DNA from 2 places in the Actinoallomurus rhizosphaericola genome. Region 2 is predicted to be linked to the other one. Evidence: predicted binding sites of a transcription regulator. Region 2 holds the regulator's gene; the other holds the start of a gene.

Region 1 (7,295 bases), on a different contig from region 2:
GACGTCCCCCGGAAGGTGATCAGTCCGACCTTGTCGCGGCGCTGGTAGGCGTCCATGAGGAGGCTGAGCACGGCGCCCTTGACGGCGCGCATCCGCTGCCGCGCGGCCATGGAGCCGCTGGCGTCGACGACGAACAGCACCAGGTTGCCCTCGCGGCCCTCCCGGACCCGTTCGCGCAGGTCGCCGGAGCGGATGACGAGGCCGGGACCGGAGCGGCCGCGGGCGCGCTGGTGCGGGGCCGCGGCGAGCAGCGTCGCGGTCAGGTGTACCGACCGCGTGCCCGGCCGCGCGCCGGTCGTCCGGCCGTACGGGGTGCGGGCCCGCGAGCGGCGGCCCGGCGCGCCCTCGCCGAGACCGGGCACGGTGAAGACCCGCGGCCGGTACAGCGCGTCGGCGGGCGCGGGCTCCGGGGACGCCTCCCGCTCGCGACCGCCGCGGCCCTCGCCGGACAGGGCCTGCTCGATGTCGACGAGCGCCCCCTCCTGCGGGCCGGAGGGCTCGTCGCCGGGAGCGTCCGGTCCACCGCCGCCGGGGCCGTCGTCCGGACCGGGGTCGTCGGGGTCCGGGTCGGGGTCCTCAGGGTCCGTGTCCTCGTCCGTGTCCGGGGACGGGTCCCGCTCCGGCCGCGGGTCCGGGCCGGTGCCCTGCTCGGGGACGAGGTCGGTCACCGTGTCCTCGCCGAACCCGGGATCCGGCGCGGGCGGCTGTTCGTCCTCGTATCCGCCGGTGTCCTCCAGGACCTCCTCGAGCTTTTCCTCGTCGAGGCCCGGCGCGTCGAAGGGGTCGCGGCGGCGCCGGTGCGGGAGGGCGAGACGGGCGGCGACGCGCACGTCGGCCGCAGTGACGACCGTACGGTCGTGCCAGGCGGCGAGGGCCATCGCGGCGCGTGCCATGACGATGTCGGCGCGCAGCCCGTCCACCTCGAACGCCGCGCACACCGCCGTGATCTGCCGCAGCGCGCCGTCGGGCAGGACGACCTCGGGCAGCCGGGCGCGGGCCTGTTCGATCCGCCAGGCCAGCTCCGTCTCGGCGCGCGCCCACCCGGACGCGAAGGCCGCCGGATCGGCCTCGTACGCCAGCCTGCGGCGCACGACCTCCGCCCGCTCCTCCGGGTCGCGGGTGGCCGCCACCTCGACCGTCAGGCCGAAGCGGTCCAGGAGCTGCGGCCGGAGTTCGCCCTCTTCGGGGTTCATCGTGCCGACGAGCAGGAACCGGGAGGCGTGCCGGACGGAGACGCCCTCGCGCTCGACATAGGAGTGGCCCATCGCGGCCGCGTCGAGGAGCAGGTCGACGAGGTGGTCGTGCAGCAGGTTGACCTCGTCGACGTACAGCACGCCGCGGTGGGCGGCGGCCAGCAGACCGGGCTGGTAGGCCTGGACGCCCTCGGTGAGCGCGCGTTCGAGGTCGAGCGAGCCGGTCAGGCGGTCCTCTGCCGCGCCGATCGGCAGCTCCACGAGCCGGGCGGGCCGCACCCGCCGCGCGTCGTCCGCACCGTGCGGCCCGTCGGGGCACCGGGGGTCGGGCGCCTCCGGGTCGCAGGAGAACCGGCAGTCCGTCACCACCGTGACCTCCGGCAGCAGTCCGGCCAGTGCCCGCACGATGGTGGATTTCGCGGTGCCCTTCTCGCCGCGGACCAGCACCCCGCCGACGGACGGGGAGACCGCGTTGATCAGGAGGGCGAGCTTGAGGTCCTCCATCCCGGTGATGGCGGAGAACGGATAGGTGTTCACCCGGTGGTCGTCCTTTCCTCGGGTTAACGCGCCCGTAGGTGGCCTGGCATTCGGCGGCCGGAGTCTCCTGGCTCCCGGATCACCACCCGTCCCCGGCCTTCCGGCTCACGCCGTGGCCTGCTTCTGGGGAAGGACTTCCCGGTCACAGTTGCGCGACAGCCCCGGATTCGCACCGGGTTCCTCCGCGTACCGCCGGAGGACAGCATGACATATCCGGCCTGACGCGCGACACCGCAGGTACGGCCCCCGTCCGTGCTCCGGCGCGCGGGCGGCGGGGTCTCCCGCCGGGTGCACGGCGGGTGCCCGCCGTCGCGGAGCGGCCGGGAACACGGCGGGAGCACGTTATCGCGGAGCGGCCGGCCGCTGCCCGGAGAGAAGTGATCTGCTTGAATAGAACCTGTTCTATTTTGGGAGGCGCGCGGATGAGGCTCGGCATCAACGTCGGCTACTGGCAGCGGGATCCGGAGGACGCGACCGAGACGGTGCTGGCCGCCGAACGGCTCGGCTATGAGTACGTCTACACCGCCGAGGCGTACGGCTCGGACGCCTTCACCACGCTCACCTGGTACGCCGCGCGGACCTCGCGCATCAGGCTGGGCACGGCGGTGGCCCAGATGTCCGCCCGCACGCCCGCCGCGACCGCCATGCACGCCCTGACCCTCGACGCGCTGTCCGGCGGCCGGCTCACCCTCGGCATCGGCGCGTCCGGCCCCCAGGTCGTGGAGGGCTGGTACGGCGTGCCGTTCGCCCGCCCGCTGGAGCGCACCCGCGAGTACGTCCGGATCCTGCGGGACGTGTGGCGGCGCGCGGAGCCGGTGACCTCCGCCGGCCCGCACTACCCGCTGCCGTTGCCGGCCTCCGCGTACGCGCCGGGCCGCGTGACCGGCCTCGGCAAGCCGCTCAAGTCGATCGTCCACCCGGTGCGCCCGGACATCCCGGTGTACCTCGGCGCGGAGGGACCGAAGAACATCGCCCTGGCCGCCGAGATCGCCGACGGCTGGCTGCCCCTCTTCGTCGACCCGACGCGGATCGAGACGGTCTTCGGCGCCTCGCTGGCCGGCCGCCCCGAGGGGTTCGACATCGCCGCGACCGTGACGACGATCGTCACCGACGACCTGGCGACCGCGCTGGAGTTCGCCAAGGTCCCGCTCGCCTTCTACATCGGCGGCATGGGGGCGCGGGACCACAACTTCCACCTGGACCTGATCGGGCGGCTCGGATACGCCGAGGAGGCCGCGCGGGTACAGGAGCTGTTCCTGGCGGACCGGCGCGACGAGGCGATCCGTGCGGTGCCGGACGACCTGGCCGACTCGATCTCCCTGCTCGGCCCGATCGGCCGCGTCAGGGAGCGGCTCCAGCTGTGGTGGGACTCCCCGGTGACCACGCTCCTCATCGCCGGGGTCAAGGACGAACCGACCCTGAAGGCGATCCGCGACCTCGTACCGGCCTGACCAGGCGCCTCAGTCCCGGGCGCGGGACGGCATCCACCGGACCGTCAGTCCCGGGCGCGGGGCGACATCCACCGGTCCGTCAGTTCCAGGCGCGGGACAGCATCCACGTGCCGGTCGCCCGGTCGTGGCGCAGCTCGTACACGCCGGCCGTCCGGTCCGGGGTCGCCTCGACGCGCCAGAACTCCCGCTCGCCGCCCTCCGGGGCCTCCGGGTGGCGTTCGTGCCACCAGTCGCGGGTGGTGACCCAGCGGTCCAGCACCCGCAGCACCGTGTAGAGCCGGCCACGCCAGACGAACCGGGACGGCCTGCCGTCGGCGAGCCAGACCTCGACGGGATCGCCGTACACACGGCTCATCGCCCACGGCCCGGCGCGTCCGCACGCCTCGCACGTCCATCGCTCGCTCCGCCCACGCGGGCCGCCCGCCTCTCGGATCGGTGACAGGGAGTGAGCCTGGGGGAAGGCAGGCGACAAGTTCGAACATACGTTCGACTAAGGTGTTCGTCAAGCCCTTGACGTGACCCCGGGCCCGAGAGCGGCGGATCCGGAACCCGCGGGCCCCGGCCGCGGACGCGGACTCAGCGGGCGAGCGGGCGAGCGCCCGAGGTCCAGCGGCGAGCGCCCCCGAGGCACAGGCCCAGTGGGCCGAGCACCCGAGGCCCGACCCCAGGGGCGAGCACCCCGAGTCAGGCTCAGCGGGTGAGCGTTCGCACGATCAGCTCGGCGGCGCGGGCGGGGTCGTCGGCGTCGGCCTGCCCGCCGCCGGCCCACAGGTAGGACCATCGGATCCGGGACATCGGCATGGCGACCACCAGGACGCCGTGCCCGCTGGGCGGGTCCACCACGCGCAGCATCAGGTCCTCGGTCAGGACCGCCTGAAGACCGCGCGCCTCGACTTCGCGGGCGAGCGCCTCCAGGTGGCGTCGCCGCGGCCCGAGCGCGTATCCCGAAGTGGCGGCCATGAGATGCCACCCCTCTCACGCTTTGGACGTTACGGCAGGAAGGGGTACGCCCTAGGGCGTTCAACAGGTAAGGTGCCTATCCGATGGTGGCAAAAGGTGCCCAGATGGCAACGGTGAGTGACCTCCCCTGTCAGGATGTCCCGCCCCCGTTTTACGTGCAAGTATTTTCGGACCAATAGATCAGACGGATTCGGCATCACCCGTGCACAGTTCAACGGCCCCGACGCGGCCCGGCCGCAGGTTTCGGCCGCACCGACCGCTCACCATCGGTCCCCATTCTCCTCGCATTACGCGCAGGACGCTCGCCATGGAGGTGCCCCATGTCCGATGGCCGTAGTCCCACCGTCCGCCGCCGCCGGCTGGGAATGGAACTGCGCAGGCTCCGGGAGGCCGCCGGCCTCATGATCGAGGACGTCGCGAAACACCTCGAGTGCTCCATGTCCCGCGTCAGCCGCATCGAGACCGGCAAGTCCGTGGCGCGCATCCGCGACGTCCGCGACATGCTCGACCTGTACGGCCTGCCCGAGGGCTCGCAGCGCGACCAGCTCCTCGGCCTCGCCAAGGACGCCCAGCAGCGCGGCTGGTGGACCGAGTACGAGGCGGTGCTGTCCGCGTCGGCGGGCCTGGACACCTACATCGGCCTGGAGGCGTCGGCCGCGTCGATCCGGACGTTCCAGACCCACCTCGTGCCCGGCCTGCTGCAGACCGAGGAGTACGCCCGCGCGTTGATCAAGGCCGGGCGGCCCGGCGAGACGCCCGAGAACGTCGACCGGCGCATCGCCCTGCGCACGCGCCGCCAGGCCATGCTCCACGAGTCCGGCTCGCTCGAGCTGTGGGCCGTGCTCGACGAGGCGGTGCTGCGCCGGCCGATCGGCGGGGTGACCGTGATGCGGTCCCAGCTCATGCGGCTGCTCGAGGTCGGCGAGCTGCCGGGCGTCACGATCCAGGTGCTGCCGTTCGCCCGCGGCGCCCACCCCGGCGTCGACGGCGCCTTCACGATCATCGGCTTTCCGGACCCCACGGACCTGGACGTCGTCTACATCGACTGCCCCGCCGGGAACATCTTCCTCGAGAAGGAGAAGGACGTCCGGCGCCACACGACCTGGTTCGACCATCTGCGGGCCGCCGCGCTGCCGCCCGACGAGTCGGCCGAGTTCATCACGGCGGCGGCGGACGAGTTCAAGGACGCCTCCCCGTACCCACGGAGATGATCCACGTGAGTGGCCACCCCGATCTCGTCGACGTCGGCTGGCGGAAGAGCAGCCGTAGCTCCAACAACGCCGACTGCGTCGAGGTCGCCGTCGTCGGCGACACGTCCGGCGACCGAGCCGGCGACTGAGCCGGCGCCGCCCCGGGCACGGCCGCGGAGTCCCGCTTCCGCGGCCTCACGGCCGGCGGCGGCCGTGAGGCGGCCAGAGCACCGTGGGACGGGTTAGGGTCGGCGGCATCAGCAGTCGCGCAGAAGGAGACCGCATGCTGCCCTGGTCGGCCGACCTCGCCGGACGTATCGACGAACACGAGTTCAGCAGCGAACTGCTGCGCGGCAACCCCCTCGGGGATCCGCACCGCCGGCCGTTGTGGGTGTACGTCCCGCCGGGGTACGACGACGAGCCGGACCGCCGCTACCCCACCGTGTACGTCATCCAGGGGTACACCGGGCACCTGCCGATGTGGCGCAACCGCAGCCCCTGGCGGCAGCCCTTCCCCGAACTGGCCGACGGGGTGTTCGCCCGCGGCGAGGCCCCGCCCGTGATCGTCGTGTACGTCGACGCCTGGACGGCGCTCGGCGGCAGCCAGTACCTCGACTCCCCCGCCACCGGGCGCTACCACTCCTACCTGTGCGACGAGCTCGTACCGTGGGTGGACGCGCACTACCGGACGCTGCCCGACCGCGACCACCGCGGCATCAGCGGCAAGTCCAGCGGCGGCTACGGCGCGATGATCACCCCGTTGCTGCGGCCCGACCTGTTCGGCGCGCTCGCCACCCACGCCGGCGACGCCCTCTTCGACGTCTGCTACCGCCCCGGATTCCCGAGGCTGGCCCGCATGCTGCGCGACTCCTTCGACGGCTCGATCGACAAGTTCCTCGCCGACTTCCGCGGCCACATCGCCGGCACCCGGGAGAGCGACTTCCCGCTCATCGAGATCTACGGCTACTCCGCGGCGTACTCCGCCGACGAGGACGGCACCGTGCACCTGCCCTTCGACGACACCGGCGCGGTCGTCCCCGAGGTCTGGGAGCGCTGGCTGCGGTGGGACCCGGTGCTGATGCCGCAGCGCCCGGAGTACGCCGAGGCGCTGCGCTCGATGCGGGCCGTCTGGATCGACGCGGGCAACCGGGACGAGTACCACCTCGACCTGGGCGCCCAGGCCTTCCGCCGCGCGGTCGAGGCCGCCGGCGTCAAGGACGATGCCGTGCACTTCGAGCTGTTCGAGGCCGGCCACGGCGCGATCGAGTACCGCTACCCGCTTTCACTGGCCTGGCTCGCCGAACGCCTCAGCCCCTGAGCCCGTCACCCGACCGCTCCGGCGAATGGCTCTTCGCACTTCGCGACGGTCATCCGAAGATCGGGTGACCGTGGAGATGCGCCGGACCGTTCGGAATCCATTCTCGCGGCCGCGGACCCCGCCGGTCACCGGTCCTGAGGATGATCTTCGCGGGGGTCGGCCGGTCGTAGCGTTTCATGCGACATCCGCTTTCGAACGGAAGGGTGAGCATGCGAGACGGTGACACGGCCACCGAAGAGCGGGAGCCCAGGGTCACGCCGGCGGACCCGGCGCTCGCGGCGGAACTCATCGCGATGACCGATGAGGATCGGCGGCTTCAGGGGGACGCGAGCGCCGGTGGTGCGGCGTACGAGGAATGGGCCAAGGACGTCACCGCGCAACTGGCGTACCGCCGGGTCACCACACGGAACGCCGACCGCCTCGACGAGATCATGGACGAGCACGGGTGGCCGACGACCGAGCTGGTCGGTGCGGAGGCGGCACGCCGCGCGTGGCTCATCGCCCAGCACGCGGATCGGCGTCTGGACGTACAGCGCCGCGCCGTCCGCCTGATGACGGACGCGGTGGCGATCGGTGCGGCGGACGCGGGGATGCTCGCCATGCTCCGCGACCGCGTGCTCGTCAACGAGGGACGCGAACAGCTCTA
Region 2 (7,295 bases):
CCGGCCCGCACTTCTGCCTCGGCGCCCACCTGGCCCGCCGGGAGATCACCGTGATGTTCCGCGAGCTGTTCCGCAAGGCCCCGGGCATCCGCGCCACGGGGCAGCCCGACCGCCTGCTGTCCAACTTCATCAACGGCATCAAGCACCTGCCCTACACCGTCTGACGCCACGGCGCCCGCGGCCCCTTCCCGTGATCCGCCTCGCGGGAAGGGGCCGCGTCGTGCGGCGGCTGCTGTTACCTTGGTAACATGGTAACAGTTGAGCGCGTGCAGACCGGGTTGCGGATCGAGCGCACCACCCTGAAGGTCCTCAAGGGACTCGCCGAGTATCTCGACATGCCCCTCGGCGAACTCGTCGAAGGCGTGGTGCTGCACGCCTTCGAGGGCAGGGCGCCGTTCTCCTCCGAGACCCTGCACAAGATCGAGCAGCTTCGCTCGGTGTACGGTCTGACGCTGACCGCCGCCGACGCCCACCGGCTGGAGGAGCGATGACGGCCGGCGGCGCCGGCGGCCGCGCCGCATCGGGGACGGACCCGGCCTCCGGCGGGACGGCGGGCCGGTGCGTCCTCACCGGCACGGTCCGCGTCGGGCTTCCGCCCGCGGAGGCGTTCCGTCTCTTCACGCCGGTCGGCGAGCGCGACTGGGTGGACGGCTGGGACCCGCGCTTCCCGGTTCCCGCCGGCGATGACACCGTGCCGGGCACGGTCTTCGAGACGACGGACCACGGCCGTACGACCACCTGGGTGGTCACGGGCCGCGAGCCCGGACGCGCCGTCGCGTACGCCCGCGTCACCCCCGGCGACCGCGCGGGGACCGTGTCCGTCGTCCTGGAGGGCGCCGACGGCGGGGACGGCGGGGACGGAGGAGGGACGGCGGCGACCGTCACCTACGAGCTGACCGCGCTCACCGAGGCGGCACGGGAGGATCTGCGCATCTTCGCCGCCGGCTATCCGGCGTTCCTGCGCTCCTGGGAGGAGGCGATCGCCGGCGCGCTGGGACGCCCGGCTCCGTCCGCCGTACCTCCGGCGTCCTTGCGTCTGCGATAGTCTTGAGGTATGCGATCTCGGCTGCTCCTCAGCCGGCCGCGCTGACCCGAGCCGTCAGCGCGGCAGCCCCTCCTGCGTGAGGGGCGTTCTCATGCCAGGGGCACGGTTCACCGCCACCCGAAGCCGTGCGAATCAGACGAGGAACCATGACAGGCGCCGACGAGAACTACGACCCACGGACGATCCAGGACAAGTGGCAGGCCCGGTGGGAGGAGCTGAAGCCCTTCGCGGCGAGCGAGGACCCCGCCGACGAGCGGCCCCGCAAGTACGCGCTGGACATGTTCCCGTACCCCTCCGGCGACCTCCACATGGGTCACGCCGAGGCGTTCGCGATCGGTGACGTGGTCGCGCGGTACTGGTTCCAGAAGGGCTACAACGTCCTGCACCCCATCGGCTGGGACTCCTTCGGTCTGCCGGCCGAGAACGCCGCGATCAAGCGCAACTCCCACCCCGCCGAGTGGACGTACACCAACATCGACACCCAGGCGGAGTCCTTCAAGCGTTACGCGACCTCCTTCGACTGGTCGCGCCGGCTGCACACCTCCGACCCGGAGTACTACCGCTGGAACCAGTGGCTGTTCCTGCGCTTCTACGAGCGCGGCCTGGCGTACCGCAAGGGCGGTCAGGTCAACTGGTGCCCGAACGACCAGACCGTGCTGGCCAACGAGCAGGTCGTCAACGGACAGTGCGAGCGGTGCGGCGCGGTGGTCGAGAAGCGCGTCCTGACGCAGTGGTACTTCAAGATCACTGAGTACGCCGACCGGCTGCTGGCCGACATGGCGGAGCTGGAGTGGCCCGAGCGGGTGCTGCTGATGCAGCGCAACTGGATCGGCCGTTCCGAGGGCGCCGACGTCACCTTCCAGATCGAGGGGCGCGCCGAGCCGATCACCGTCTACACCACCCGGCCGGACACGCTGCACGGCGCGACGTTCTTCGTCGTGGCCGCCGACGCTCCGCTGGCCGACGAGATCTGCGCGCCGGAGCAGCGCGCGGAGTTCGAGGCCTACCGTGACGCGGTCCGCCGCGAGACGGAGATCGAGCGGCTGGCCACCGACAAGGAGAAGACCGGCGTCTTCCTGGGCCGCTACGCGATCAACCCGGTGAACGGCGAGCGCATCCCCGTGTGGGCCTCCGACTACGTCCTGGCGGAGTACGGCCACGGCGCGATCATGGCGGTGCCCGCCCACGACCAGCGCGACCTGGACTTCGCCCGCAAGTTCGGCCTGCCGGTCCGCGTCGTCGTGCACACCGGCGAGGCGGACCCGGGCGAGACCGGGGTCGCCACGCCCGGCGAGGGCGAGCTGGTCAACTCCGGCCCGCTGGACGGCCTGACCAAGTCCGCCGCCATCCCCCGGATCGTGGAGATCCTGGAGGAGAAGGGCCTGGGCAAGGCCGCCGTCAACTACCGGCTGCGCGACTGGCTGATCTCCCGTCAGCGGTTCTGGGGCACGCCGATCCCGATCATCCACTGCGAGGCGTGCGGCGAGGTCCCGGTCCCCGACGACCAGCTGCCCGTGCGCCTGCCGGACGACCTGCGCGGCGCCGACCTGGCCCCGAAGGGCGTGTCGCCGCTGGCCGCCGCCGAGACCTGGGTGAACGTCCAGTGCCCCAAGTGCGGTGGTCCGGCCAAGCGCGACACCGACACGATGGACACCTTCGTCGACTCCTCCTGGTACTTCCTGCGGTACTGCTCGCCGGGGTACGAGGACGGCCCGTTCGACGCCGAGAAGGTGCGCCGGTGGATGCCGGCCGACCAGTACACCGGCGGTGTCGAGCACGCCATCCTGCACCTGCTGTACGCCCGGTTCTTCACCAAGGTGCTGTACGACATGGGCCTGGTGGACTTCACCGAGCCCTTCAAACGGCTGGTCAACCAGGGCCAGGTCATCCTGAACGGCTCGGCGATGTCCAAGTCGACCGGCAACCTGGTCGACCTGGGCGAGCAGATCGCCGAGTACGGCGTCGACGCCGTACGGCTGACGATGATCTTCTCGGGGCCGCCGGAGGACGACATCGACTGGGCCGACGTGTCCCCGTCGGGGTCGGTGAAGTTCCTGGCGCGGGCCTTCCGCGTGGCCGCCGACGTGACGTCCGCGCCCGACGCGGACCCGGCGACCGGCGACGTCGAGCTGCGCAAGGTGACGCACCGGACGATCGACGAGGTCACCCGGCTGGTCGAGGCGCACCGCTACAACGTGGCGATCGCGCGGATGATGGAGCTGACCTCCGCGGCGCGTAAGGCCATCGACGCGGGTGCGGGCGCCGGCGACCCGGCGGTCCGCGAGGCCGCCGAGACCCTGGCGGTCATGCTGTCGCTGGTCACTCCGTACACCGCCGAGGAGATGTGGGAGCGGCTGGGCCGTACGGCTCCGGTGGTCAAGGCGGGCTGGCCGGTCGCCGAGCCCGCACTGCTGGTGCAGGAGTCGGTGACCTGCGTGGTCCAGGTGGCGGGCAAGGTCCGCGACCGCCTGGAGGTGTCCCCGGACATCGCCGAGAGCGACCTGGAGCGCCTGGCGCTGGACTCCGAGAAGGTCCGGGCGGCCCTGGGCGACCGGGGCGTCCGTAAGGTCGTCGTCCGCGCCCCGAAGATCGTCAACATCGTGCCCGCCTGATCATGAGCATGGTGCCCGCCTGAACGGCGGACCGCTCCGGGCCGGTGCCGTGGCACCGGCCCGGAGCGGATCAGCCATACCGCGGGACCGCGGAATGATCGCGTCGTCGCCGGGGATCGCGGGCGGGGATCACATTTTGCGCAGGACCGCCACCACGCGCCCGAGAATGGTCGCGTCGTCGCCGGGGATCGGGTCGTACGCCGGGTTGTGCGGCATCAGCCAGACCTTGTCGTCGCGGCGCTTGAGCGTCTTCACGGTGGCCTCACCGTCGATCATCGCCGCGACGATGTCGCCGTTCTCCGCGACGGGCTGCTGGCGCACCACGACCCAGTCGCCGTCGGCGATGGCCGCCTCGATCATCGAGTCACCGGTGACGTTGAGCAGGAAGTGGGTGCCCTCGCCGACGAGCTGCCGCGGCAGCGCGAAGACGTCCTCCACGGCCTCCTCGGCGAGGATCGGACCACCCGCGGCGATGCGCCCGACAAGGGGGACGTACGCGGGGGCCGGCCGCGTGGGAGCCTCGTGGCCGTTGGTGACCTCGTAGGACTCGCCGTCGGTCTCGGCGGCGACCGCCGGAGATCCGGGCATGCGGACGACGACCGCGCGCGGCCGGTTCGGGTCGCGCAGCAGGAAGCCCTTGCGCTGCAGGGTCCGGAGCTGGTGGGACACGCTCGAGGTGCTGGTCAGGCCGACCGCCTCGCCGATCTCCCGCATCGACGGGGGATATCCGCGCCGCTGCACCGAGTCCCTGATCACTTCCAGCACCTTGCGCTGGCGGACCGTCAGGCCGCTCTCGTCGCCTGGGCCGTCCGGCATTTCCCGAACCTTGCTCATGGTGTCTCCGATGGATGTCTTCCCGGTGACGCGTCGCCGCCGGTATTCCGGTCCCGTAGTGGGACGTTATCGCTTCTGCGGTAAATGATCAAACAGGTGTTCGAAAAATGTGGAATTTTGCGGTCCGGGGTAAGTCGCGTTTAGTTCGCACACACGTTCGATGATAATTCCCGCGCCGGGTTCGCGGAAGGCGGGCCCCATTGTGCGCGCGTCCTTGTCGCCTCATCGTGATCGACGCCCTCGCGCGGCGGCCGCGAAGGGGGTGCCCGCCGACACGGCGCCGACACGCCCGTGGCAGGCTGAAGGGGTCCGGGACCGGGGCCCGCGCGGCCGTCTCCCGCATGTGACCGACCTCACCCCTGATGGCTGCAGGCGGCGTTTCCGCAGGTGATTAGGGTGTCCCGGGTCGATGCGACCGGTCGCCGCCTGCATCGGAGGGGGGCGACACGCCGACGGGGACGGCGGATCGCCACGTGAGCGGCCTCTTCTCGCCGGGTGCCCCATGCAGGTTGCGATGCACCCGGCCGGGCTCTACGGTTAACCCCAACATCTAGTAGTTACATAGATGTAGTTCACCATAGGTTGTGGTTACGAGGTGAGGTTCGCGCGGTTCGCGCGTGACCCGCTGTCAGGGGGAGGAGTCCGGAGCCGTGCACTGCCCGTTCTGCCGACACACCGACAGCAGGGTCATCGACAGCCGGACGACCGACGACGGGGCCGCCATCCGGCGGCGACGTTCGTGCCCGGAGTGCGGCCGCCGCTTCACCACCCAGGAGACGGTGCTCATGATGGTCGCCAAGCGCAGTGGCGTGACCGAGCCGTTCTCCCGGGACAAGATCATTGCCGGAGTGCGCCGGGCGTGTCAGGGCCGTCCCGTCAACGAGGACGCCCTCGCCATGCTCGGCCAGCGGGTCGAGGAGGCGATCCGGGCGACCGGGAACGCCGAGATCCCCTCGCACCAGATCGGGCTGGCGATCCTCGGCCCGCTCCGTGAACTCGACGAGGTCGCGTACCTGCGATTCGCCTCCGTCTACCGGGGGTTCGAGACGCTCGACGACTTCGCCAAGGAAATCGAATCGCTGCGCGCGGCGTCCGGCGGCGACGCCCGTTCCTAGGGCGGCGCCCGGACCGCGGGCTGTACGGGTAATCCTGGAAGTGGGCCTGGTGTGCCCGAGAAGGGGAATGTCATGACGGAGACGGTGAGCGGCTCAGCCCGGCGGGGCAAGGCGGGTCGCAAGGGCCTGAAGATGGAGCGCATCTTCACACGGCCGGGCGTCCACCCGTACGACGACGTCCGGTGGGAGCGGCGCGACGTCGTCATGACCAACTGGCGCGACGGGTCGGTGAACTTCGAGCAGAAGGGCGTCGAGTTCCCCGCCACCTGGTCCGTGAACGCGGTCAACATCGTCACCTCGAAGTACTTCCGCGGCGCCGTCGGCACGCCGCAGCGGGAGTCGAGCCTGAAGCAGCTGGTCGACCGGGTCGTCGGCGTCTACACCGAGACCGGCCGCAAGCACGGCTACTTCGCCTCCGAGGAGGACGCCGAGATCTTCGACCACGAGCTGAAGCACGCTCTGGTCAACCAGATCTTCAGCTTCAACTCGCCGGTCTGGTTCAACGTCGGCACCGCCTCTCCGCAGCAGGTCAGCGCCTGCTTCATCCTGTCCGTGGACGACACGATGGAGTCGATCCTGGACTGGTACAAGGAAGAGGGCGTGATCTTCAAGGGCGGCTCGGGCTCGGGGGTCAACCTGTCCCGCATCCGCTCCAGCAAGGAGCTGCTGTCCTCTGGCGGCACCGCGAGCGGGCCGGTGTCGTTCATGCGCGGCGCCGACGCCTCCGCGGGGACGATCAAGTCCGGCGGCGCGACCCGCCGGGCGGCGAAGATGGTCGTCCTCGACGTAGACCACCCGGACGTCGAGGAGTTCATCGAGACCAAGGCGCGCGAAGAGGACAAGATCCGCGCCCTGCGCGACGCCGGCTTCGACATGGACCTGGGCGGCAGGGACATCGTCAGCGTCCAGTACCAGAACGCCAACAACTCCGTCCGCGTCTCCGACGAGTTCATGCGCGCGGTGGAGTCCGGCGACTCCTTCGGCCTGCGCGCCCGCCGTACCGGCGAGGTCATCGGCAAGGTCGACGCCAAGGGCCTGTTCCGCAAGCTCGCCCAGGCGGCCTGGGAGTGCGCGGACCCGGGCATCCAGTACGACGACACGATCAACGACTGGCACACCAACCCCGAGACCGGGCGCATCACGGCGAGCAACCCGTGCTCGGAGTACATGAGCCTGGACAACTCGTCCTGCAACCTCGCCAGCATCAACCTGCTGAAGTTCCTGACCGACGACAACGCGTTCGACGTCGAGCGGTTCGTGCGGCTCAGCGAGCTGATCATCACCGCGATGGACATCTCCATCACATTCGCGGACTTCCCGACCGAGAAGATCGGCGAGACGACGCGCGCGTACCGCCAGCTCGGCATCGGCTACGCCAACCTCGGCGCGCTGCTGATGGCGACCGGCCACGCGTACGACTCCGAGGGCGGCCGCTCGATCGCCGCGGCGATCACCTCGCTGATGACCGGCGTGGCCTACCGCCGCTCCGCCGAGCTGGCCGGCGCCGTCGGCACGTACGACGGGTACGCCCGCAACGCGGAGGCGCACCAGCGCGTCATGCGCAAGCACGCGGTCGCCAACGACGAGATCCGCACGCTCGACGCGATGGACAAGGCCATCCACAGCGAGGCCACCCGGCAGTGGCGGCAGTGCCTCAAGGTCGGCGAGAAGAACGGCTACCGCAACGCC

What was found. Region 2 encodes LexA, which represses DNA repair genes until DNA is damaged. Its sites were predicted from a motif close to TCGAACANNTGTTCGA; they were not measured.
Region 1: a site for LexA is predicted at 3,656-3,671, ahead of NE234_RS41705 (DUF6504 family protein). Genes of this name have one in related genera too.

Annotation. Positions count from the first base shown of each region.
Region 1 covers NZ_JAMXMW010000031.1:74,188-81,482, forward strand. Annotated here, with positions in the region: gene NE234_RS41695 (putative cobaltochelatase) at 1-1,730, opposite strand, end outside; cobalamin riboswitch at 1,769-1,939, opposite strand; gene NE234_RS41700 (LLM class F420-dependent oxidoreductase) at 2,153-3,181, shown strand; gene NE234_RS41705 (DUF6504 family protein) at 3,261-3,536, opposite strand; gene NE234_RS41710 (hypothetical protein) at 3,872-4,141, opposite strand; gene NE234_RS41715 (helix-turn-helix domain-containing protein) at 4,462-5,352, shown strand; gene NE234_RS41720 (DUF397 domain-containing protein) at 5,349-5,480, shown strand; gene NE234_RS41725 (alpha/beta hydrolase) at 5,615-6,649, shown strand; gene NE234_RS41730 (DUF6624 domain-containing protein) at 6,859-7,295, shown strand, end outside.
Region 2 covers NZ_JAMXMW010000003.1:592,009-599,303, reverse strand. Annotated here, with positions in the region: gene NE234_RS10440 (cytochrome P450) at 1-164, shown strand, start outside; gene NE234_RS10435 (hypothetical protein) at 249-491, shown strand; gene NE234_RS10430 (hypothetical protein) at 488-1,045, shown strand; gene leuS (leucine--tRNA ligase) at 1,192-3,657, shown strand; gene lexA (transcriptional repressor LexA) at 3,787-4,491, opposite strand; gene nrdR (transcriptional regulator NrdR) at 5,142-5,606, shown strand; gene NE234_RS10410 (vitamin B12-dependent ribonucleotide reductase) at 5,679-7,295, shown strand, end outside.